Regions from separate parts of the Streptomyces sp. MGP-BFMKR1 genome, predicted to be linked through region 2. Evidence: riboswitches for the same ligand, from Rfam matches in the RefSeq annotation. Region 2 holds a riboswitch; each other region holds the start of a gene.
What was found. Region 2 has a riboswitch for cyclic di-AMP ahead of AC3CHW_RS30950 (transglycosylase family protein). Riboswitches for the same ligand answer to the same signal wherever they lie in the genome.
Positions count from the first base shown of each region.

Region 1: it holds a riboswitch for cyclic di-AMP, as region 2 does, so the genes downstream of both, AC3CHW_RS00900 (C40 family peptidase) here and AC3CHW_RS30950 (transglycosylase family protein) in region 2, are expected to answer to the same signal.
Region 3: it holds a riboswitch for cyclic di-AMP, as region 2 does, so the genes downstream of both, AC3CHW_RS21685 (transglycosylase family protein) here and AC3CHW_RS30950 (transglycosylase family protein) in region 2, are expected to answer to the same signal.

Region 1 is NZ_CM173408.1:290,194-297,538, forward strand. It holds gene AC3CHW_RS00880 (type I polyketide synthase) at 1-900, opposite strand, end outside; gene AC3CHW_RS00885 (FcoT family thioesterase) at 940-1,503, opposite strand; gene scoE ((3R)-3-[(carboxymethyl)amino]fatty acid oxygenase/decarboxylase) at 1,513-2,418, opposite strand; gene AC3CHW_RS00895 (SAM-dependent methyltransferase) at 3,019-4,044, shown strand; cyclic di-AMP (ydaO/yuaA leader) riboswitch at 4,485-4,653, shown strand; gene AC3CHW_RS00900 (C40 family peptidase) at 4,657-5,130, shown strand; gene AC3CHW_RS00905 (hypothetical protein) at 5,376-5,975, shown strand; gene AC3CHW_RS00910 (FMN reductase) at 6,120-6,746, opposite strand; gene AC3CHW_RS00915 (LLM class flavin-dependent oxidoreductase) at 6,878-7,345, opposite strand, start outside.
Region 2 is NZ_CM173408.1:7,678,026-7,685,370, reverse strand. It holds gene AC3CHW_RS30960 (hypothetical protein) at 1-169, shown strand, start outside; gene AC3CHW_RS30955 (DUF1266 domain-containing protein) at 240-1,934, opposite strand; gene AC3CHW_RS30950 (transglycosylase family protein) at 2,140-3,435, opposite strand; cyclic di-AMP (ydaO/yuaA leader) riboswitch at 3,439-3,632, opposite strand; gene AC3CHW_RS30945 (serine/threonine-protein kinase) at 4,614-6,677, shown strand; gene AC3CHW_RS30940 (alpha/beta fold hydrolase) at 6,818-7,345, opposite strand, start outside.
Region 3 is NZ_CM173408.1:5,487,044-5,494,388, forward strand. It holds gene AC3CHW_RS21675 (cytochrome P450 family protein) at 1-20, shown strand, start outside; gene AC3CHW_RS21680 (transglycosylase family protein) at 653-1,756, shown strand; cyclic di-AMP (ydaO/yuaA leader) riboswitch at 2,032-2,197, shown strand; gene AC3CHW_RS21685 (transglycosylase family protein) at 2,200-2,961, shown strand; gene eno (phosphopyruvate hydratase) at 3,440-4,726, shown strand; gene AC3CHW_RS21695 (FtsB family cell division protein) at 4,975-5,445, shown strand; gene AC3CHW_RS21700 (DUF501 domain-containing protein) at 5,581-6,195, shown strand; gene AC3CHW_RS21705 (Ppx/GppA phosphatase family protein) at 6,192-7,214, shown strand.

The sequences.
Region 1 (7,345 bases), 7.4 Mb from region 2:
CATCAGGGAGCTGCTCTCGCCGTCGGAGCCGACGGCGGAGCCGCGGACCAGGGCGTAGATCCGGTCGCCGGCGCGCTGCGCGTCGGAGAGCCGCTTGAGGACGAGCGCGCCGCCGCCCTCGCTGCGGCAGTAGCCGTTGGCCGACTCGTCGAAGGTCTTGCAGCGGCCGTCGGGGGCGAGCATGTTCGACTGGCTGGCCAGGATGTAGGGGCGCGGGTTCACGATGGCGTTGACGCCGACGCACAGCGCCACGTCGGCCTCGTCCTCACGCAGGCCCTGGGCCGCGAGGTGCACCGCGACCAGCGAGGCCGAGCAGGCGGTGTCGATGGTCATGCAGGGCCCGCGCCAGCCGAGGAAGTACGACAGCCGGCCGGAGACGGCGCTGAGCGCCGCGCCGGTGGGCATGTAGCTGTTCAGCTCCTCGTGCGCGTACGCGCCCATCTCGCCCGCGTAGTCCGTGTTGCTGACGGCGACGTACACCCCGCCCCGGCCGTGGCGCAGCGGGCTGGGGTCGATGCCGGCGTCCTCCAGCGCCTCCCAGGCGGTCTCCAGAGTGAGCCGCTGCTGGGGGTCGATGTAGTCGGCTTCCTTGGGCGAGACGTTGTAGAACTTCGCGTCGAACTGGTCGATGCGGTCCAGGAATCCGCCGCGCTCGCAGCGGATGACGCCCTTGGCCTCCGGGTCGTCGGAGGTGAGGCCCTCCGGGTCCCACCGGTCGGTGGGCAGTTCACGCAGTCCGGACTGGCCGGTGCGCAGGAATTCGGCGAATTCGTCCGGCGCGTTGCTGCCGCCGGGGATGCGGAGTCCGATGCCGACGATGGCGATGGGTTCGGGTGCGGTGCCGGGCGCGGGGCCGGAATTCGTGGTGCGGTCCCGCGTTTCGGTGTCGTGAGGTGACATGGCTCCTGCTCTGAGGTTCACACAGTCCGTGCCGGGCATTCACGCGGCCCGAGTTCGCGTCATCCGCACGGCGAGCCGCACGCCGCCGTGGCAGGCGGGCATTTCTTCTTCGCCGTAGCGGCACAGCGTGCTGACGAGGGCGATCGACCCGTCGTCGCCGTCGCGTTCGTCCATTCCGACGACATCGATCTCGCCCCAGAAAGCGCGCCCGCGCATGGCGCGTCGAAAGGTGCTGCGGAAGTCGACGATGAGGATGTCGGGAAGTTGCCTGGCCCAGAACTCGTCGAGCGTCCAGGTGCTGAACGGCCACATGGCGCGTTCTTTCACGGACTTCGCCAGCAGGTAGTAGACGAGCTGGTTGAAGCACAGGTTGAACTCGACCGAGTTGAAATGGCCGGTGTCGTCGATGTAGCACGACTCGGGAATGCCGAACTCCCCGCGCGCGCTGACCCGCCCACCGTCGCGGGGCTCGCCCTGGCGCGTGACGGTGGCGCTCTTGAGGTATCGGCAGTGGGGTTTGTACGGGGTGAGGACCCGCTCCAGGAGGTGCCCGTCGCTGCCGTACTCGACGGACCGTGGCGCGGCGGGGGTGATGAGATCCACTGCGTCCCCTCAGCGGCCGTCGGCCGTCTGCTGGGCGCCGATGCCGGCGTAGAACTCGTACGCGTCGTGCACGGTGACCCGGTGCGAGACGGTGGGCTCGGGCTTGACCGTGTGACGGGCGCAGTGCACGAGGCTGCGGTTGTCCCAGACGAGGAGGTCGCCCTTGTCGAAGGTCTGTAGGTGGATGTTCTCGTGCTGGAACGTCGGGTCGGACTGGCCGACGGCGGCGAGCAGTTCCCGCAGCAGGCCGTCGGGCAGCGGCGTGCCGTCGGCCTGCTGGAGTTCGTAGGTGAACGCCTCGCTGATGTACAGCAGCGGCTCGCCGGTCACCGGGTGCGGGAAGACCGTGGGGTGGGTGACCGCCGGGGTCTGCTCCTCGATCTCGGCGAGGACCTCGGTGATCGGTCGGTACACGTCGTCGGGGCGGATCTTGAAGTACCGCCGGACGCTGTTGCGACTGCGCGTTCCCGCGATGGCGTTCTTCATCTCCCGGGGCAGCTTCTGGTACGCCTTGCCCATGTCGATGAAGTAGGTGCCGCGGTTTTCCCGGGGCACCACCTGGGGGTAGATGAGCGTCAGCCCGAACGGCCGGGCCATGAACGAGTAGTCGTGGTGCCAGAACTTGCCCGTCTGCGGCACGCCGATCTGCTGGCCCGATTCCCGCACATTCGAGGAAACGAAGATTTCCTTGTGTTCCGGGTGGTGGTACATGGGCTGGTAGTAGGTTTCGACTTCGCCCAGCCGGCGCCCGAAGGTGACGAATTCGGCGGGCGAGAGGTTCTGCTCCTTCAGGACCACGATCTTGTGTCGGTAGACCTTTTCCTTGAGCGCGAGGAGATCCTCGTCCGGAGCGTTCAGCACGTCGAGTTCCAGAGCCACGCCCATGGCGGCGTCCGTGTGTGGTGCGGTGGTCATATTCTCCCCCAGCGGCGAGCCGGTTGGTTTAACAATGCACTGGCTCCACCACCGTTCAGCAGCGGGCTTAGGGCAACCTTGTAGCTCGCTGAAACGGAGGGGTGATCTCACCAACACGCGTTCGGGGGCCACGTGAGCGGATGACGCGTTTCGCCTTGGGCCGTCTGGGCCGTGACCCAGTCGGCCCACTCGGATGCGACCGGACTATATGTCACCCATACGAGTGGACCAGGGGTTCAGCCGCACGACGCCGCTCCCACGCCTTGTGCAGGCCAATCACCTCGGAGTTCGGTGCGCCGGGGCGCGCCGGAGCGAAAGGGCGGGCGCGCGGTGGGCCGTGCGATCGTCGAATTCCCTGATACACCTGTCCCCTGCGCCGGATCGGCGCGCGACGTGTGGACGCGTAGGGCGTTGGGCAGTCAGTTCCCCAGCGCACGCCCGCCGCCGTCCTCTTCACCTGCGACAGCCGCCCGATCCGCGTGCCACCCGCCACTGCGCCACCGGACACCGGGGCGCGGGTGTCCCCCGGCCCGTTCCGCGCCGGCCCAGTGCCGCTCGCGCGTACGCCGCCCACCACCCAGCACAGATGAGGAACCCCCTGTGAAATTCCGAACGTTCACCAAGCTGGTGCGCAGCAATCACCTCTCACTGGCCCTGCGGATGCCACGGGAGCTGGCTGGTCCCGCGTACCGCGCCTCGTTCCTGGCCGCGGCTGCCAGCAGTGGCGTGCTGCGCCATCTCGCGCGGCAGCCGCTCGACGCGCCCGCGCTCGCCGACGAGCTCGGCATGCACGGCGAGGAGCAACTGCTCGGCGCCTGGCTCGACATGGGGGTGCGGATCGGGGAACTCGGCTCGCGTGGCGGGCGCTACCGGCTGCGCGGGCGCCTGGCCAAGTCGCTGGCGCGCCCGGAGGCGGACGCCTACGTGGCGCTGCTCGAACAGCTCATGCGCTTCCACGCCCCGCTGCTCCTGGACGCCCCCGGCATGCTGCGCGAGGGGCGCCGAGTGTCGATCGCCGACCAGGACGGCGCGCTCATCGCCCGCTCGTCCCGCGTGCTCGAACCCGCCGTGCAGGGCGTGGTGGAGCAGCAGGTCGACCGGACCGCGCCGGTCCGGCTCCTGGAGGTGGGCTGCGGCAGCGGCACCTACGTACGGCACGCCGCCTCGCTCAACCCGCGGCTGACGGCCGTGGCGATCGACCTGCAGGACGAGGTGGTGGCGCAGGCGCAGGCGAACCTGGACAAGTGGAACCTGTCCGACCGGGTGGAGGTCGTCCGCAGCGACCTGCGGACGTACTCCACGGAGCAGAAGTTCGACCTGGTCACGCTGCACAACAACATCTACTACTTCCCCCACGGCGAGCGGACCAAGGTGCTGGAGCGGGCGCGCTCGTTCCTGGCGCCCGGGGGCAGGCTGCTGCTGACGACGAGTTGCCAGGGCGGCAGCCCGGGCATCGAGATGCTGAACCTGTGGTGCGTGTACGCCGACTTCGCCGGCCCGCTGCCGCGCCCGGCCGAGTTGTCGGAGCAGATGCGGGACGCCGGCTTCACGCAGGTGCGCTCCCGCCGCCTGGTGCCCGGCGAGGAGTTCCGGGCCTTCACCGGCACCAGCCCCTTCGACGACTAGTCCCACGCGAAGGGCCGGGAGCGGCCGGCGGTGGCGGAGGCGCGCGGTCGCCGCCACCGCCGGCCGCTCCCGCCGCGCCTTCGACGTCGCTCGGCGCCGGGGCGCCGACGGCCGGCCACGCGCGCGGCTTGACGTCCCATCACGGCGCGCCGCCGCGCACGCCGCGTATCCCGGGGTGGTGGGCGGCTGCCTGGCCCACAGGCCGGTCGCGCCATGGAATGCTCGCGTCCGGTTACGTGTTTCCGCAGTTCAGCGCGGGTTTGCGCGACTCGTATGGGGGATGAGACCGACCGCGGTTCTCGGTCACCAACGAAGGTGAAGAACTTCACATACGACCCTTTCGGCTGCGATTTCGGGCCGTGGATGGCGCAGTATCCCTATCCGACACCACCAAGCCCCCGTCACCACGGCGGGGCGGTCCGGGCGGACGCCGAGTCCTGCCGCCGCACGGGCCCAGTGAGAGGAACACGAATCGGCAGGAGCGGGAGACCCAGGCATGACGGGCCACGAAGTCGGTGGCCCTTGGGGTGAAGCCACGCGAGTGGCCGGGCAACTTCGCCAGTCCGAACCCGACAGGTCATCTTTCGCAGGCGGATGACGAAGGGCTTTCGTATGTCCGCGCAGCCACGTATACCCTCGCTCGCCACGCGCATCGGTACCGCATCGGCCCTCACCGCCACGGTGCTGGCCGGCTCCTCGTTCGTCCCCGCTCTGACGACCGACGCCCAGGCGGCGACGGCCTCCGGCAAGGCGCTCAAGATCGCCGCCGGCAAGAAGGGCGCACCCTACAAGTACGGGGCGGTCGGCCCGAACCGGTTCGACTGCTCGGGGCTGACGCTCTACTCGTATCGGAAGGCGGGCAAGAAGCTGCCACGTACGGCGGCGGCCCAGTACAACAAGACCCGCCACCTGTCCAAGAGCTCGCGCAAGGCGGGCGACCTGGTCTTCTTCCACTCCGGGCGGAACGTCTACCACGTGGGCATCTACGCCGGGAAGAACAAGATCTGGCACGCGCCCAAGCCCGGCAAGTCGGTGCGGCTGGAGAAGATCTGGACCAACAAGGTCTGGTACGGCCGCGTCCGCTGACCGTGACGGGTGGGCCGGGGCGCCGGGCGGGCGATGCCGCGCCGCGCCCCGGCCCGGCCCACGATCCCGGGACGAGAGGGGCGTGGGGGCAAGGGCCGCCCTACGGGCCGGTTCCGGGTCGCTGTCACCAAGCCGAGTGATGTTGCCATCGAGTACGTCACCCGCAGGGAGCAATCCCCGTTGTCCTCACGTGCCGACCGAATCACGGTCAGCCTGATCCACGAGGACGAGTCATGATGCGAGGAATGACGGGGGTCGCCGTCGTCGCGGCGGCGCTGGCGTGCACGGTGACGCCGGCCCAGGCCGGTGAGGCGGCCAAGCCCATCAAGAACGGCAAGGCCGAGTTCTGCCTGAGCAAGCCCGCCGCCAAGCAGCTTGCCAAGGCGAAGGTCACGCTGGCCGCCACGGGGGCCGCTCGGATCACCGGCAAGCAGCGCCAGTGCGTGTCCCTCCCGCTGGTCGAGGGCACCAGGGACTACGCGAAGTTGCAGGGCGGCGTCACGTTCCGCGACAAGGACGACCGCCTCGACCTCACCAAGATCTACAACTACGTGAACAAGTCCTCTCGGACCCAGGCGCACGCCTCGGTCAACCGGGCCAAGGCGCAGCCGGTGCGGTTCCTGACCTACACCATCAAGCGGGAGAACGCGAAGGTCACGCAGAAGCAGGTCAAGGCGGTCAACGTGCGGACCGTGCTGACTCCTGAGGGCGAGAAGCTGTTCAAGAAGACGTTCGGCAAGTCGCCGGTGCGCAAGGGCGGCCACCTCTTCACGCTCAACGCGGTCGCCGACATGCCGAAGCTCGCCCCGGACACGCTCGGTGATCTGCTCGACCTGCTGCGCTGAACCGAGGGCTGATTCCGGGGCGCGGAGCGCCCCGGCCCACGGCAGGTGAAGCACGGCCGGCGGATCGCTCCACGGATGCCGCTGACACGCCGCATGGCGTGTCAGCGGCATCCGTGCGTACGGCACCCCGGCGCGTGCGCGCCGTCAGGCGCCGCGCACCGCGGCGAGTTGCTGGGCGAAGGGGACCACCTCATCGTCGTCCTGGCGCGGCGCGGGCGGGGCGCCGGCCAGGAGGCCGGCGAGTTGGCGTGCCGCGCGGTCGATCCGCTCGCTCAGCCCGTCGGTGCGGTCGTCCCCGGCCGCGCCCCAGTCCTCGGCGGCGGCGTAGACGCCGGTGGGGACGGTGACGGCGCGCAGGTAGCCGAAGAGCGGGCGCAGCGCGTGGTCGAGGACCAGGGAGTGGCGGGCCGTGCCGCCGGTCGCCGCGATCAGCACGGGCTTGTCGACCAGCGCCTCGTTGTCCAGCACGTCGAAGAACGACTTGAACAGGCCGCTGTAGGAGGCGGTGAACACGGGCGTGACCGCGATCAGCGCGTCGGCGCGGGTCACCGCGTCGAGGGCGGCGCGCAGCGCGGTGCCCGGGAAGCCGGTGACCATGTGCTGGGCGATGGCGGTGGCCAGCTCGCGCAGCTCGACCACCTGGACCTCGACCGGGCGGCCGGCGTCCGCGAGTTGTCGCTGGGCCGCCGTGGTCAGTCGGTCGGCCAGCAGCCGGGTGGAGGACGGCTGGCTCAGCCCGGCGGTGACGGCCACCAGGTGCAGGGGCTTCATGCGGGGTCTCCTCGGGTGGAGTTGCGGGGTGGTGGGGAGGCGGCGGGCGGGGGCCCGGCGCGCGCCGGGGGGCGGCGCCGCGCGGGCGGGCCGTGGGAGAGCCCGCCCGTGGGCGCCGCGTCCGGTGGCGGTCAGGCCGGGGTGTCCGTGCCGGTGTGCTCGCCGGCCTGGGCCGCGCCGTCGGCGTCGGCCGTGGCCCGGGCCACCAGCGCCGCGTGCGTCGGGCCGGCCGGCACCCCGGCGGGGCGGCCGGCGGCGAACTCGCGGCGCAGCACCGGGACCACTTCCTCGCCGAGCAGGTCGAGCTGTTCCAGGACGGTCTTGAGCGGCAGGCCGGCGTGGTCCATCAGGAACAACTGGCGCTGGTAGTCGCCGAAGGACTCGCGGAAGGTCAGCGTCCTGTCGATGACCTCCTGCGGGCTGCCCACCGTCAGCGGCGTCTGCTCGGTGAACTCCTCGAGCGAGGGGCCGTGCCCGTACACCGGCGCGTTGTCGAAGTAGGGCCGGAACTCGCGCACGGCGTCCTGCGAGTTCTTCCGCATGAACACCTGCCCGCCGAGTCCGACGACGGCCTGCTCCGGGGTGCCGTGACCGTAGTG
Region 2 (7,345 bases):
CTACGACACCAGGCGGCCCAAGGCCGTCAGAACCTGTGCGGTCAACGGCCGGGGCCGGTCGCGGGTGTGTGACTTCGCCTTCCCCGAGGGCCGCCGCATCATCATCGTGGCCCGCCTCACGAAGGGCTCCCGGGCCCTGTACGCGGGCTCCGTCCAGGTCCGTTCCTGACGAGGCGCTGACGAGGCGCTGACGGGGCGGCCGTTCCTCACCGACCCGGTCCCGCCCCGTCGGCGACCCGCTACTTCCAGGGCAGGTTCCGCCAGGGGCTGCCCGGGTCGGACATCAGCAGCCGGTGGGCGGCGACCATCTCCTCGTACCAGTCCCCGAACTCCTCCTCGTCGAAGTGCAGACAGCGCCCGAGGATGTAGGCAGCGGAGAAGTCCGCCCAGGAACGGTAGTTGGCCTGGCTGAGCCGGCCCGCGCGCAGCACCGCCTGTTCGGCCTCCGACAGCGTGCAGTAGCGGGCGCCGAGCCCCCAGCGGGCCATGCAGGAGGCGCGCCCGTAGTCCCACGCCTCCACCGAGCGGACGAACCTGCCGTCGGCGAGCAGCCCGTCCGCGCGGAACCTGGCCTCGTAGCGGGTGATGCGGCCGATCAGCCGGCGCACGCCGGCGACCTGGGAGCGCACCTCGGCGTCGCTGCGCGGCTGGGCCACCGTGACGCCGTCCGGGGTGATGCGCGGCTCGGCCGCCTCGGCGGCGTTGTGCCACAGCGCCCGCTCCGCCACCTGCCGCCAGTGGTCCACGTCGACGGCGCCGGCGAAGTCGAGCGCCAGCGAGCGGCGGATGCCAAGCGTGAACTCCCATACCGGGCTGGTCATCTCGGCGCGCAGCAGGAGTTCCAGGGTGCGCTGCCAGTCGGCGCGGGAGGTGATGCCCCACCACTCGCTCAGCCGGTCCCGCTCGGCGGTGTAGCCGCCGCCGTGGTAGGCCATGGCGTTCCACAGCTCGGCGTTGTTGACGCTGAGCAGCGCCCCGCAGGCCAGACCGTGGGCCACCGGGCCGCGCAGCGGTCCGCCCACGATCAGGGCGCGGAGCTGTGGGTGTGGCGGGGCGTCGGTGGCGGCGGCGCGGTCCGCGTGCTGCTGCCAGACCGCGCGGTGGCTCGGGGTGGTGGGGAAGTACGCCTCGCACGGGCTGCCCGGGTTGACCGCGAGCCACGGCGGGTCCTTGGGCCCCCACACCCGCGCGTACCAACCCAGCGAGCCGGAGTGGAAGACCGGGTCCTCGGCCGGCGCCGGCAGCATGCCCTCGGTGTACACGGCGAGGCAGTCGGTGCGGGTGCGCGGGTCGCGGTAGGGCGTGAAGACCACGGTGTCGGGATGGGCGTCCACGCGCTCCCGCGAGTCCGCGACGAAGAGCGGGGTGTGGGCCAGCGCGGTGACGTAGCGGGCCCAGTCGCCGCGGGTCTTCGCGTCGTACAGCTCCTGCTCGATGGCGCTCGGCGGCTGCCACGCGGAGGACTGCCACTCCGCCCGCGGCTGTGCCTGTGCCGTCACCCGTGGCTGTGGCTGTGGCTGTGGCTGTGCGGGTGTCTGTGACTGTCCCTGTGGTTGTTCGTGTGCCTGTGGCTGAGCCTGCCGCGCGTCGTCCCGTGGCGGGTTCGGGCCGTCGGCCGCCGTGGGCGCGTCGGACGGCTGTCGGTCGTCGGGGAGCCGGGGGGCGCCCGGCGGGGCGGGGTCGCCGGCCGCGTGCGGGTCGGTGGGTGGCGCGGGGTCGGCGGCGGGGCGGGGGGCCGGCGCGTGGCGCGGCGGGGTGCCGCCGGTGTCGGTGGGTGGGTCGGCCTCGGCCGCCGAGGCGTCGCGGGCTGCCAGCGTCTCGCGCTCGCCGACGCCGCGCGCCGGGCCGTCGACGCTCCGCACGGGACCGTCGGCGGTGCGCTCGGGCTCGGTGCCACCCTGTTTCGCGGGTTCCTCCCCGTTCCACAACCCCATGAGCGGGAACTCTACCCAGCACCCGCCCCGTAGCACCCGGGTGGCCGGCCACCGAATGCCCCCACGGAAGGCGAATCTGCCCTCGCGGAACGCCGATGTGCCCCCGCGCCGGGTCGGCGCGGGGGCACATCGGGTGGTGCGGTGGTACGGGGAGCCCTCGATCAGCGATCGGTCAGGGGCGCCCGCTCAACGGTCGAGCCGCTGGTCAGAGGCTGACGCCCTTGCCGCGCAGGTAGCTGACCGGGTCGACGTCCGAGCCGTAGCCGGCGCCGGTGCGCACCTCGAAGTGCAGGTGCGGGCCGCTGCTGTTGCCGGTGCTGCCGGACAGGCCGATCTGCTGACCGCCGGTGACCGACTGGCCGGCCGAGACGGAGAGCTGCGACAGGTGGGCGTACTGGCTGTAGTGGCCGTCCGCGTGGCGGATGACGACCTGGTTGCCGTACGAGCCCGCCCAGCCGGCCGAGACGACCTGGCCGGCGCCGATCGACTTCACGGAGGTGCCGGTGGCGACCGGGAAGTCCACGCCGGTGTGGTAGCCGCTGGACCAGCTACCACCGGACTGGTGGTAGGGGGTGCCCATGGCGCTGTTGGCCACCGGGGCGGTGAAGCCGGTCGCCGAGGGGGCCTCGGCCTGCGGCTTCGGCGCGGCCTGGGCGGCCTGCGGCTGCGCGGCCTTGGGGGCGGCCTGCTGCTTCGGCGCCTGCGGCTGGGCGGCCTTCGGGGCGGCCTGCGGGGCCGCCTTCTGCTGCGGGGCCTTGGCGGCGGAGCCGGCACCGGGCAGGGTCAGGTGCTGGTTCGGGAAGATCAGGTTCGGGTTGTCCCCGATGACGTCCTGGTTGCGGTCGTAGACCGCGCGCCAGCCACCGTTGACGTCGTGCGCCTGGGAGATCTTGAACAGCGTGTCGCCGGAGCGCACGGTGTACGCCGTGCCGGCGGTCGAGTTCTGGGTGCGCGGAGCGGGCTTGCTCTCGGCCTTCGGGGCGGCCTTCGGCGCGGCCTTGGGGGCGGCGGCCTTGGGCGCGGCCTTCGGGGCAGCCTTGGGGGCAGCCTGCGGCGCGGTGCGGGCGTCGCGGGTGGTGTTCGCCTGCTCGCGGGCACCGTCGGGGGAGACCTGCGGGGCCGGGCCGCCGGCGGTCAGGCCCGCCTTGACGGAGCACACGGGCCAGGCGCCGGGGCCCTGGACCTTGAGGACCTTCTCGGCCACGGCGATCTGCTGGTCCTTGGTGGCCAGGTCGGCGCGCGGGGCGTACTGCGCGCCACCGAAGGCACGCCAGGTGCTGTCGGTGAACTGCAGGCCGCCGTAGAAGCCGTTGCCGGTGTTGATGCTCCAGTTGCCGGTCGCCTCGCACTGGGCGACCTTCTCCCACACGTCCACCGAGGCGGCGTTGGCCTGGGTGGCACCGAGGAAGGGAATGGCGAGGCTGGCGCCGCCAGCGGTCAGCGCGACGGACATACCGAGGCGACGCGGGCTGATGCGGCGGTGACGCGTGCGATGAGACATAGGGGTATCCCTCTCCTATGCCTGCGAGGTGAGCTGTCGGATTCGGGCTGGAGTTGCCCGGACGTGCCCTGCGCGGCGCCTGGCGCCGCGACACGTCTTCACCCCTAGCCGACCGCGCTCGGCGCGGTACGGCACTTACCTGGTTCCCCCGCTCTTGCCGTCATGTCTTTGAAGTTTCTCCTCGGCCAGCGGCAAGATTCGGCATCCCGGCGTCGGATACCCGCCTTCGTTTCAGCGGGAGCGCCAACAAAACACATTCATTTCGCCGGCGACAAGCCATGAACCGCCCGATAAAGATCAATTAAGGCATTAGCTCGCAATGCGAGATAACACTGCGTACGGGATCTGTCTCCCGGGGCGACATCTTCCGGACGCCCACAGCGGCCATATCCCTGACGGGGGCGGGGTCCGGCCGGGCAGCCGACATCGCACGGACACGCCGCGTGACAGATCAACCAGCGACACCCGTGAGCTGCAGCACAGAGCCCGATAAGCCCGAACAGTCCGTTTCTAAGTGATCTCGCCGGACGCTCTCGCGGCATCGGCACACCCAGCCAGTCGGCCCCACATGTGCCCCGCGCCACAGAAAACCGGCACGTCGGCGGGGTGTCTCGCACGCCTTCCCCTTAAGAACACGCTCCATGCCTCGTCCGGGTTGCCTCACTCCACGAGAAATCCCGCCCCCGCCCCACGCCGCCCCGCCCCGTCCCCGCCACGCGGCCCCGCGTATCCCTCCTGCCTCGTATGCCTCGCATGCTTCGCGCGCCTCGTACCACCGAAGCCGACAGGTCCGGGCGGGGCGAAGGCGACTGGCGGACTCCGCCGGGTAGCGGCGACGACGGCTGTCTCCCTCGGCGAGGCCGAGCCCGCGCATCACCCACGAAGGCATCGCGTCCGGCACACACCCACGTCGGCGGCCCACGTCGGCGCCGAGTCGCCGAGCGGCCCCCTCCTGGCGTTCCGGCCGCCGCCGGTCCGTCTCCCCCGCCGCGAACATCCGCCCGCGCGACCCGCTGACATCTCCGGGTCTCGGCGCTACCTTGTTCCACCACCGGCAGCACCTCCGTCCCACCCCTCAGGGCACGGTATTCAGCCCTCGTATCGCCTCATCTCGCCTCTCTCCGCATACTTTTGACTGAGCGTTTACTGTGGCCTGGTTCAGGTTGCGAGGGGGGCACATGCGAGACGAAGACAGGGCCGGGGCCGGCGGAGGGCCCCACGACCCCTGGGCGGGCAGCACACCGGCGCGGGCCGACTCCGAAGCGGCACAGAGATGGCCCCGGACGCCGACGCACAAGGACTCCCCCGCGCCCGGCCGTCCGCACGTGGTGATCGAGGGCCGGTACGAACTGCTGGAACCGATCGGCAGCGGCGGCATGGGCGAGGTGTGGAAGGCCCATGACCGACGGCTGCGCCGGTACGTGGCAGTGAAGGGCCTGCTCGACCGGAACGCGATGACCGCCGGCACCCAGGACGCGGCGATGCAGCGGGCGCGCCGGGAGGCGGAGGCGATCGCCAAGATCGAGCACCCGAACGTGGTGACGGTCCACGACCAGGTCGAGACGGACAACCAGGTCTGGATCGTGATGAAGCTGCTCGACGCCGGGTCGCTGGCGGACCTGCTCCGCAGCCAGCAGGTGCTCGCCGTGCCCAGGGCGGCGGACATCGGCCACCAGATCCTGCGCGGCCTACGGGCGGTGCACGCGGCCTCGGTCGTCCACCGCGATGTGAAGCCGGGCAACGTGCTGGTCCGGGACGACGGGCTGGTGATCCTGGTGGACTTCGGCATCGCCACGTTCGTGGGCGCCGCCTCCCTCACCCGACCCGGCAGCATCATCGGCACGCCCCCGTACCTGGCACCCGAACTCTTCGCACCCGGCTCCCGCGGCCCCACGCCCGCGTCCGACCTGTGGGCGCTCGGCGTCACGCTGTACGAGATGGTCGAGGGCCGCCTCCCGTTCGGCGGCAGCGAGGTCTGGGAGGTCCAGGAGAGCATCCTGCGCACGCCGAACCCGGTCCCCCGCTACGCCGGCCCGCTCGCCCCGGTGATCCAGGGGCTGCTGCGCAGCGACCCCGACGAGCGCCTGGACGCGGCGACGGCCGACGTCATGCTGCGCGAGGTGCTGGGCGGTACGTCGAACGCGGGCCCGGCCAGGGTCGAGTCACCCCCACCGGCGCCCGCGCTCGAGCCGGACCCCGCGCCGAGGGTCGCCACTCCCGCCGCCGCTGCCCCGGCCTCGCCCGAACCGGCCTCCCCCGACCCCGATCCCGCCCTCGCGGAGGAGCGCCCGCGAACCGGCCCCCGTAAGAGGGGAAGGGTGGTGGTGGCGGTGGCCACGTGCGTCGCACTGCTGATCACCGCCGGCTGGTTCGTGACGGACGGCTTTGACTTCGGCGAGAAGGCCGAGGGCAGCGGTACCGCCGGCCCGGACCGCCAGGGCGGCGGCCCCGGGACGCCGACATGGCGGAAGACGCATCCCATCCTGCGGATCGGCGTGAAGGACGACCAGCCGGGCCTGAGCGAACGGGTACCCGGCACGAAGGACAGGTACACGGGCTATGACATCGACATGGCCTACAAGGTCGCCGAGCACCTGGGGTACACGGACAAGGCGGACGTGAAGTTCTCCGCGGTGACCACCGAGAACCGCAGCAGCGAGCTGGCGAAGAAGACGGTGGACCTCGTCGTCGCCTCGTACACCATGCGGAACGACGGCGACATCGACTTCGTCGGCCCTTACTACAAGGCGGGCCGCGGGTTCCTGGTGCACGAGAAGTCGAGCAAGTACCCCAACATCCAGGGCCCCAACGACCTGAAAGAGCTCGGCGTGGAGGTGTGCACGCCGCAGAAGTCGACGTACTGGAAGGAACTGCCCAAGCTCGGCTTCACCATGATGAAGTCCCCGCCCACCAGCTACAAGCGCTGCCTGAAGGAACTGTTGGACGAGGACTCGCAGGTCTACGCCGTGGCCTCGGACGACGTCATTCTCGCGGGCTACGAGAAGACGTACGCGGGCGAGGTCCGGCGGCTGGAGACCATCGAGGGCACGGAGGCGTACGGCGTGGCGATGCTCCCCGGGCAGCCGGTCCTCAAGCGCGAGGTGTGCTCGGCGGTGCGGAAGATCCTGGCGGACAGGAAGGGCTGGGAGTCCATGTACGAGAAGAACCTCGCCGCCCTGCTCGCCCCGCAGGGCCCACCGGGCCCACCGGATCTGGACCCGGAGTCGTGCGAGGAGCCCTGAGCGGGGCGGGGAGGCGCGCTCCTTGAGCCCGCCTCCCTGCCCCGAGCGACCGCCGGGCGGTGACGGGGAGGGCAGGGAAGCGCTCCGTGCGGGGTGCCGGATGGCCGGCGGGCCCCTCGCGTCGGCGGTCGGCGGCGTGCCTAGCGCGCGCCCCCGGTCGGCGCGGCGTCCTCCCCGAAAAAGGCGAGCAGCTCCCGCACCACGGCCTCCGGCTGTTCCTCCGGTACGTAGTGGCCGCTGCCCGCCACCTCGACCACGCGGATGTCGGTGCCCTTGTCGGGACCCATCTGTTCGCGCAGCGCGGCGTAGCTGGTCTCGCCGGCCAGCGTCAGGATGGGGAGCGTCACGGGGGCGTGGGTGGCCAGGTCGGCGATGTCCTGGCGCATCGTCTGGTACCAGCCGTTGCCCGCCCGGATGGCCTCGCGCGTGTCGTAGGCGTGGGCGTAGATCCGCCGCGCGTCCTCCTCGACGGACGCCTGGTCCAGCAGCATGTGCCCGTACAGCCAGTCGATCAGCGGGCGGAAGCGGCCGGCGAGCAGTTCCTCGGGGAGGCCGCGAACCTGGTTGAACGCGAACCACCAGGGGTAGCCGCCGCGCCCCTCGGCGATGGCCGCTGCCTGTTCGTCCGAGCCGGGCAGCATGCCGATCCGCAGCCAGGAGTCGTCGGG
Region 3 (7,345 bases), 2.2 Mb from region 2:
GCGGCCCGGCCTCCTCTTAGTACGGCGGCCTGTGAAGGAGGTCTCTTCTCAGTACGGCTCGCGGCCCGGCCTCCTCTTAGTACTGGGTACGGCGGCTCGCGGCGGGGCCTCTTCTTTACTGCGGCGGCTCGCGGCGGTCCGGCTTCCCCTGAGTACGGCGCCCCGCGAGGGCGCGGCCTCAGCGGGTCGGCCCCCAGCGGGGTGGGCTCCAGCCGGGTTGGGCTCCAGAAGGGTCGCCCTCCAGCCGGACTGTGCCCTCGCGCCCGGCTGCGTAGGGCGCGTACGGCGATGAGGGGAGGCGCCGTTGACGCGCCCGGGTGCCCGAAAGGGGCGGCGGGCGCCCCGTGCGCCGGCCGTTCGACGTGCCGGGCAGCGCGACGCCGCCCGCCGTTGCCGACTCCGCGCACCCCGCGCCCCGTTCCTGACCTCCCGCGCCCCTCGGCACGGCCGCGCGCCGGGTCCCCGGCCGCCCGCCCGCGAGCGCGTGACACCCCTGTGCTAGGGCGCGGGCAAACGGACGCCCCCACCCGTCATCTGACGCTCCGTCACCGGTGTGATCGCCGCGTGACCTCCGCTACATCAGCTTGTGACGGTCCCGGGCCGGCAGTATGTTCGACCGTCAAAATCTGCCGCCAACCTGAGAGGCCACCGCATGCGATCCGGCAACGGCAAACATCGCCGCCCCCGTCAGGCCCCGGCCATCGTCGTCGCCGCGGGGGTGACCGGCGCGGGAATCGCCCTCCCGCTGCTCGGCGCCACCAGCGCCGGCGCCGCCGACACGGCCACCTGGGACCGCGTTGCCGAGTGCGAGAGCGGCGGCACCTGGAGCGCCAACGACGGCAACGGGCGCTACGGCGGCCTCGGTCTGAGCCTGGACGCCTGGCAGCTCTACGGCGGCACGGACCACGCGCCCCGCCCGGACCTGGCCAGCCGCGCGCAGCAGATAGCCATCGCTCAGACGATCCTGTCCGAGCGCGGCCCCGTGGCGTGGAGCGACTGCGCGCAGCCGGCCGGCCTGACCGAGGACGGCGAGGTACCGGACGTCAACCCGGGCGACCCCAGCCACGACGACCGGGGCACCGACCGCGGCGACTACGGCCACGCCCCGACCCCGAAGCCGGACGCGACCCCGGACGCGAAGCCCTCCCCGGACGACGCCAAGCCGACCCCGACCGACGAGCGGGAGCCGGACGCCGAGCCGACGCCGGACGCCACGCCCGGCCAGGACAAGAAGCCGAGACAGGGCGACAGGCCCGGCCCCGACGCGTCCGCGCCGAGCGATGACGCGCAGCCCACCGAGACGCCCCGTACCACCCCGAGCCCGAGCCGGGGCGAGGAGCGGCCCGCCGACCGCGACGAGGCCGGGGGCGAGCGGCCCGAGGCGCCCCGTGGCGGCGCCGAGCGCCCCGGCGCCGGCGAGAAGGCGCGTGAGGACGGCACGGGCACCGGCAAGCACCGCGGCGAGCCCGACGGCGCCCCGGGCCGCCCCGACGGCCGGGAGGACGACCGACAGCGCCCCGAGGGCCGGCACGCCGACCGCAGCGAGCGCGGGCGCGCGAGCGACCGGGCGGACGCGGAGACGCGGAGTGAGCACCGGGTCCGGTCCGGTGACACGCTGTGGGCGATCGCCGAGCAGCACGAGACACCGGGCGGTTGGCCGGCGCTCTACGAGGCCAACGAGAGCGTCATCGGGGACGACCCCGACCTGATCCTGCCCGGCCAGAAGCTCGACCTGGAGGCGGCGGCGGACCGCTGATCGGCCGTCACTTGGGGTGCTTCGCCCCGGTGTACACCGATTCGCGAAAGTGAGACATGGGTCTCGTTCGATCTCTGGCGTGTCGCGCTTGTCCGTCCTTCAGGTGCACTGTCTGACCTGCGGTGATGTGATTTTCTTGCGGGCAAACCCCACTGACTTTCCAGGGATGTTGGGGTTTGAGCACTCCGGGGATCTGTGATTACGGTCTTCATCGCTCGCCACCGCGAGCGCCACTGGTCGTCACGCCGAATCCTGCCGGCGGCCGGGGGAAACCGACGCGTCAAGCGCCGAAGGCAGGAGCGGGGGAACCACAGGTAAGTGCCGGACGGTCCGTGGAACGAGGGGGCTGAACGGCTTGGGGTGAAGCCGCGGGAGACCGCGGCCGGGCAACTCACAGTCCGAACCCGACAGCTCACCTCGTAGGCGTCGGTGAGGAAACCAACATGCTGATTTCCAAGGGCAAGCACCGCCGTCCGTCCAAGGCCACTCGCATCGCCACGCTCGCCGGTGTCACCGGTGCCGCCGTCGCCGTGCCGCTGATGGGGGCCACCGGCGCCAACGCCGCCACCACCGGCCAGTGGGACCAGGTCGCCCAGTGCGAGTCGACCGGCAACTGGTCGATCAACACCGGCAACGGCTACTACGGCGGCCTCCAGTTCTCCGCCTCCACCTGGGCCGCGTACGGCGGCACCGCCTACGCCCCGACCGCCGACAAGGCGTCCAAGGCCCAGCAGATACAGATCGCCGAGAAGGTCCTGGCCAGCCAGGGCAAGGGCGCCTGGCCGCACTGCGGCGTCAACCTGACCCAGGGCGGCTACACCGCGCCCAAGCAGCAGGCCCCCAAGCAGCAGGCGCCGCAGCAGGCCGCGCCCAAGCAGCAGCAGGCCGCCCCGCAGCAGTCCGCGCCGAAGGCCGCCCCGAAGCACGCCGGCCCGCGCGCCACGGACGAGCAGGCCCCGAGCCGCAGCTCCGAGCGGTACGTGCCCAAGCACGCCGCCCCGAAGCAGTCCGTGCCGCAGCAGAGCGCCCCGAAGACGATCAAGAAGGGCGACGGCGAGTACAAGGTCGAGGCCGGCGACACCCTCGCCAAGATCGCCGAGGCCGAGAACGTCAAGGGCGGCTGGAAGAAGCTGTACGACCTGAACGACGACGTCGTCACCGACGCCGACCTGATCTACCCGGGCCAGCAGCTCCACCTGAGCTGATCCCCGCCTCCGGCGCCCGGCCGGCTCCGCCCAGAGCCGGCCCGGCGTCCGTCCCTCCCCGCCCGGAGGGACCGCAGACCGCCCCGCCACGGTGCGCCTACCCCCGAGCGCATCGCGGCGGGGCTCCGCGTTTGCCCCCCGGACGCGCCGTCCGCGCGCGCCGCCCCCACACGCCGTCCCCACGCGCCGCCGCCGTACCGCCGCCGTACGGACGCCGCCGCCGTACGGACGCCGTACCGCCGCCGTCTGGACGGCGCCCGGTCGCCTGGGCCCGGTAGGCATGCCGCGGGCGCCTCGCGCGGACGTCCCGGCCGGCGCTGTCCGGGGCCGCGCGGCCGATTCGGTTGCGCCGTTCACCCATCGATCTGCGCTTTTTTCCCTCTTGTCGTCTCGTCCGGCGGGCGTGCGGCGAGCCGGGGTGCCGGGGCCGGTTAGGCTCGTGTCGCAGAAGCTCAGACCCACACGAAGGAGACCGCTCGTGCCGTCTATCGACGTCGTCGTAGCTCGCGAGATCCTCGACTCGCGAGGCAACCCCACGGTCGAGGTCGAGGTCGGCCTCGACGACGGCAGCACCGGCCGTGCTGCCGTGCCGTCCGGCGCCTCGACCGGCCAGTTCGAGGCCCTTGAGCTGCGGGACGGCGACAAGGCCCGCTACGGCGGCAAGGGTGTGGAGAAGGCCGTGCTCGCGGTCATCGAGCAGATCGGCCCGGAGCTGGTCGGCTACGACGCCACCGAGCAGCGCCTGATCGACCAGGCCATGTTCGACCTGGACGCCACGCCGGACAAGTCCTCGCTCGGCGCCAACGCCATCCTCGGCGTCTCGCTGGCCGTCGCGCACGCCGCCTCCGAGGCGTCCGACCTGCCGCTCTTCCGCTACCTGGGCGGCCCGAACGCGCACCAGCTCCCAGTGCCGATGATGAACATCCTGAACGGCGGCTCGCACGCCGACTCCAACGTGGACATCCAGGAGTTCATGATCGCCCCGATCGGCGCGGAGTCCTTCTCCGAGGCCCTGCGCTGGGGCGCCGAGGTCTACCACACCCTCAAGGGCGTCCTGAAGGAGCGCGGCCTGTCCACCGGCCTCGGCGACGAGGGCGGCTTCGCGCCGAACCTGGACTCCAACCGCGAGGCGCTCGACCTGATCGTCGAGGCCATCAAGAAGGCCGGCTACACCCCGGGCCAGGACATCGCGCTCGCGCTCGACGTCGCCGCGTCCGAGTTCTTCAAGGACGGCCAGTACGCGTTCGAGGGCCAGGCCCGCAGCGCCGCCGAGATGACCGCGTACTACGCCGAACTGGTCGCCGCCTACCCGCTGGTCTCCATCGAGGACCCGCTGAACGAGGAGGACTGGGACGGCTGGAAGACCCTGACCGACGAGCTGGGCGACAAGGTGCAGATCGTCGGCGACGACCTGTTCGTCACCAACCCGGAGCGCCTCGCCCGCGGCATCGACTCGGGCACCGCCAACGCCCTGCTGGTCAAGGTCAACCAGATCGGCTCGCTGACCGAGACGCTGGACGCCGTCGAGCTGGCCCAGCGCAACGGCTTCAAGTGCATGATGTCCCACCGCTCCGGCGAGACCGAGGACGTCACCATCGCCGACCTGGCCGTCGCCACCAACTGCGGCCAGATCAAGACCGGCGCCCCGGCCCGCTCCGAGCGCGTGGCCAAGTACAACCAGCTCCTGCGCATCGAGGAGATCCTCGACGACGCGGCCGTCTACGCGGGCCGCAGCGCCTTCCCGCGCTTCCGCTTCGAGGGCTGAGCCGGGCCACGCCGCGCCCACCGCGCGGCGAGCCCACCGCTTTTCCGTCCGTCCCCGGCCCCGGTCCCGTACCGTGGCCGGGGACGCACGTGTGTGCTGGCGGCGCGCGTTCGGCCGGTCGGCGCACGCCGACCGACCAGGCGCACCCGTCCGGACGCGCACGGCCGACACCTGTTGACGACGGCTGACCGCTGTCGTACGACCGCTGACGACCGCTCACGGACCACATACGGATGAAGGGGTAAGACGTGCCCGCGGACCGGTTCTCCACCGCGACCAGGCTGAGGGCGCTCGGCGAGAACGCCGCGGCCCGGGTCTACCGGGCCCGCACCCGGGCCAGGCCACCCCGCCGCGGCCGGCTCACCGGCCGTGCCGCGCTCCTCGCGCTCGTCGTCTGCTCGCTCGTCGTCGCGCTCGCGTACCCGATACGGCAGTACGTGTCACAGCGCTCCGACATCGCCGACCAGCGTCGGCAGGCCGAGCAGATCCGTGAGGACGTCGAGCGGCTGCGCGACCGCAAGGCCCGCCTTGAGGACCCCGCGTACATCGAGCGCCTGGCCCGTGAGCACCTGCACTACCTGCGCCCCGGCGAGACCGGGTACAGCATGCTGGGCCCGGGCGACGACGACGCCGAGCGCTCCGACGAGGACCGCTCCGCCGACCAGCCCTGGTACGGCAACCTGTGGGGCGAGGTCGACACGGCCGACGCCCAGCGCTGACCCACGGCGCCGGCCGCTCGCCCGTCACCCCGTCACCACCGCACCCGCCACGCCGTACCCGCCCCACCCGCCACCTCCGCCGCGCCCTTCGCACCCGGCGCGGCGGCCCGACGAACCGAAGAGAACCCTGCTCGCATGGAAACGCCCCCTCCGCAGACCGCACCCGCCGCCCCGACCGACGCGGACGTCGCCGCCGTCGGTGACCAGCTCGGCCGGGTCCCGCGCGGCCTGCGCGCGATCGCCCACCGCTGCCCGTGCGGCAATCCGGACGTCGTCGAGACCGCGCCCCGGCTGCCGGACGGCACACCGTTCCCGACGCTGTACTACCTGACCTGCCCGCGCGCCGCCTCCGCCATCGGCACGCTGGAGGCCGAGGGCGTCATGAAGGACATGACGGCGCGGCTGGCCACCGACCCGAAACTGGCCGCCGCCTACCGCGCGGCCCACGAGGACTACCTCGCCCGCCGGGACGCCATCGAGGTCCTGGAGAACTTCCCCAGCGCCGGCGGCATGCCCGACCGCGTCAAGTGCCTGCACGTCCTCGTCGGCCACTCGCTGGCCGCCGGCCCCGGCGTGAACCCGCTGGGCGACGAGGCCATCGCGCTGCTGCCCGAGTGGTGGCGCAAGGGCCCGTGCGTCGCCCCGTGCGCCGACGGCGGCACGTGCGACCCCGCGACGCCCGCGACCCCCGACGCCGCCGATGCCGATGCCGGTGCCGAAGCCGAAGCCCCCGAAGGAGACCGCGAGTGAAGCGCGTCGCCGCCATCGACTGCGGCACCAACTCCATCCGGCTGCTGGTCGCCGACATCGACCCGGACACCGGCGCCCTGCACGAGCTGGACCGCCGCATGACCATCGTCCGGCTCGGCCAGGACGTGGACCGCACCGGCCGGCTGGCCCCCGAGGCGCTGGAGCGCACCTTCGCCGCCTGCCGCGAGTACGCCGAGGTCATCGGGGAGCACGGCGTCCCGGGCGGCCCGCACCCCGCCCTTCGCTTCGTCGCCACCTCCGCCTCGCGCGACGCCTCCAACCGGGAGGACTTCGTCCGTGGCGTACGCGACATCCTCGGCGTCGAACCCGAGGTCATCACCGGCGACGAGGAGGCCGCCCTCTCCTTCGCCGGCGCCACCCGCGAACTGACGGCCCACCAGGACCCGGCTGCCCAGTCCCAAGGCCAGTCCCCGGCCGGCGCCGGCCCCTACCTCGTGGTGGACATCGGTGGCGGCTCGACCGAGTTCGTCGTCGGCGACCGCGCGGTGCGCGCCGCGCGCAGCGTGAACGTCGGCTGCGTCCGCATGACCGAACGCCACCTCGCCGACGCCACCGGCAAGGTCCCCGAACCCGGCACCCCGACCGAGGCCCAGATCGCCGCGATACGGGCCGACGTGGAGGCCGCCCTCGACACGGTCGAGCAGACGGTCCCGCTCCGCCCCACCGACGGCGGCTACACCCTGGTCGGCCTGGCCGGCTCGGTCACCACGATCGCCGCCATCGCACTCGACCTGCCCGCGTACGACTCGGCCGCCATCCACCACGCGGTCATCCCGCTCGACCGCGTCCGCGAGATCACCGACCGCCTCCTCCACTCCACCCACGCCGAACGCGCCGCCATCCCGGTCATGCACCCGGGCCGCGTGGACGTCATCGGCGCGGGCGCACTCGTCCTGCTGGCCCTGATGGAACGCGCGGGCGCGCGCGAGGTGGTCGTGAGCGAGCACGACATTCTGGACGGGATCGCCTTCGGAGTGGCGGAACGCGCCGGGGGGTGACGGTGGGGCGGGACGCTGGCGCGTGCGGGGGCCAGCCCCGCGTTTGCGGGGACCAGGACGGGGTCGACGAGCTTGAGCGTCCTTACTGGGGGCCAGCCCTGCACGCGCGGGGACCAGTTCGATGCCGCCGA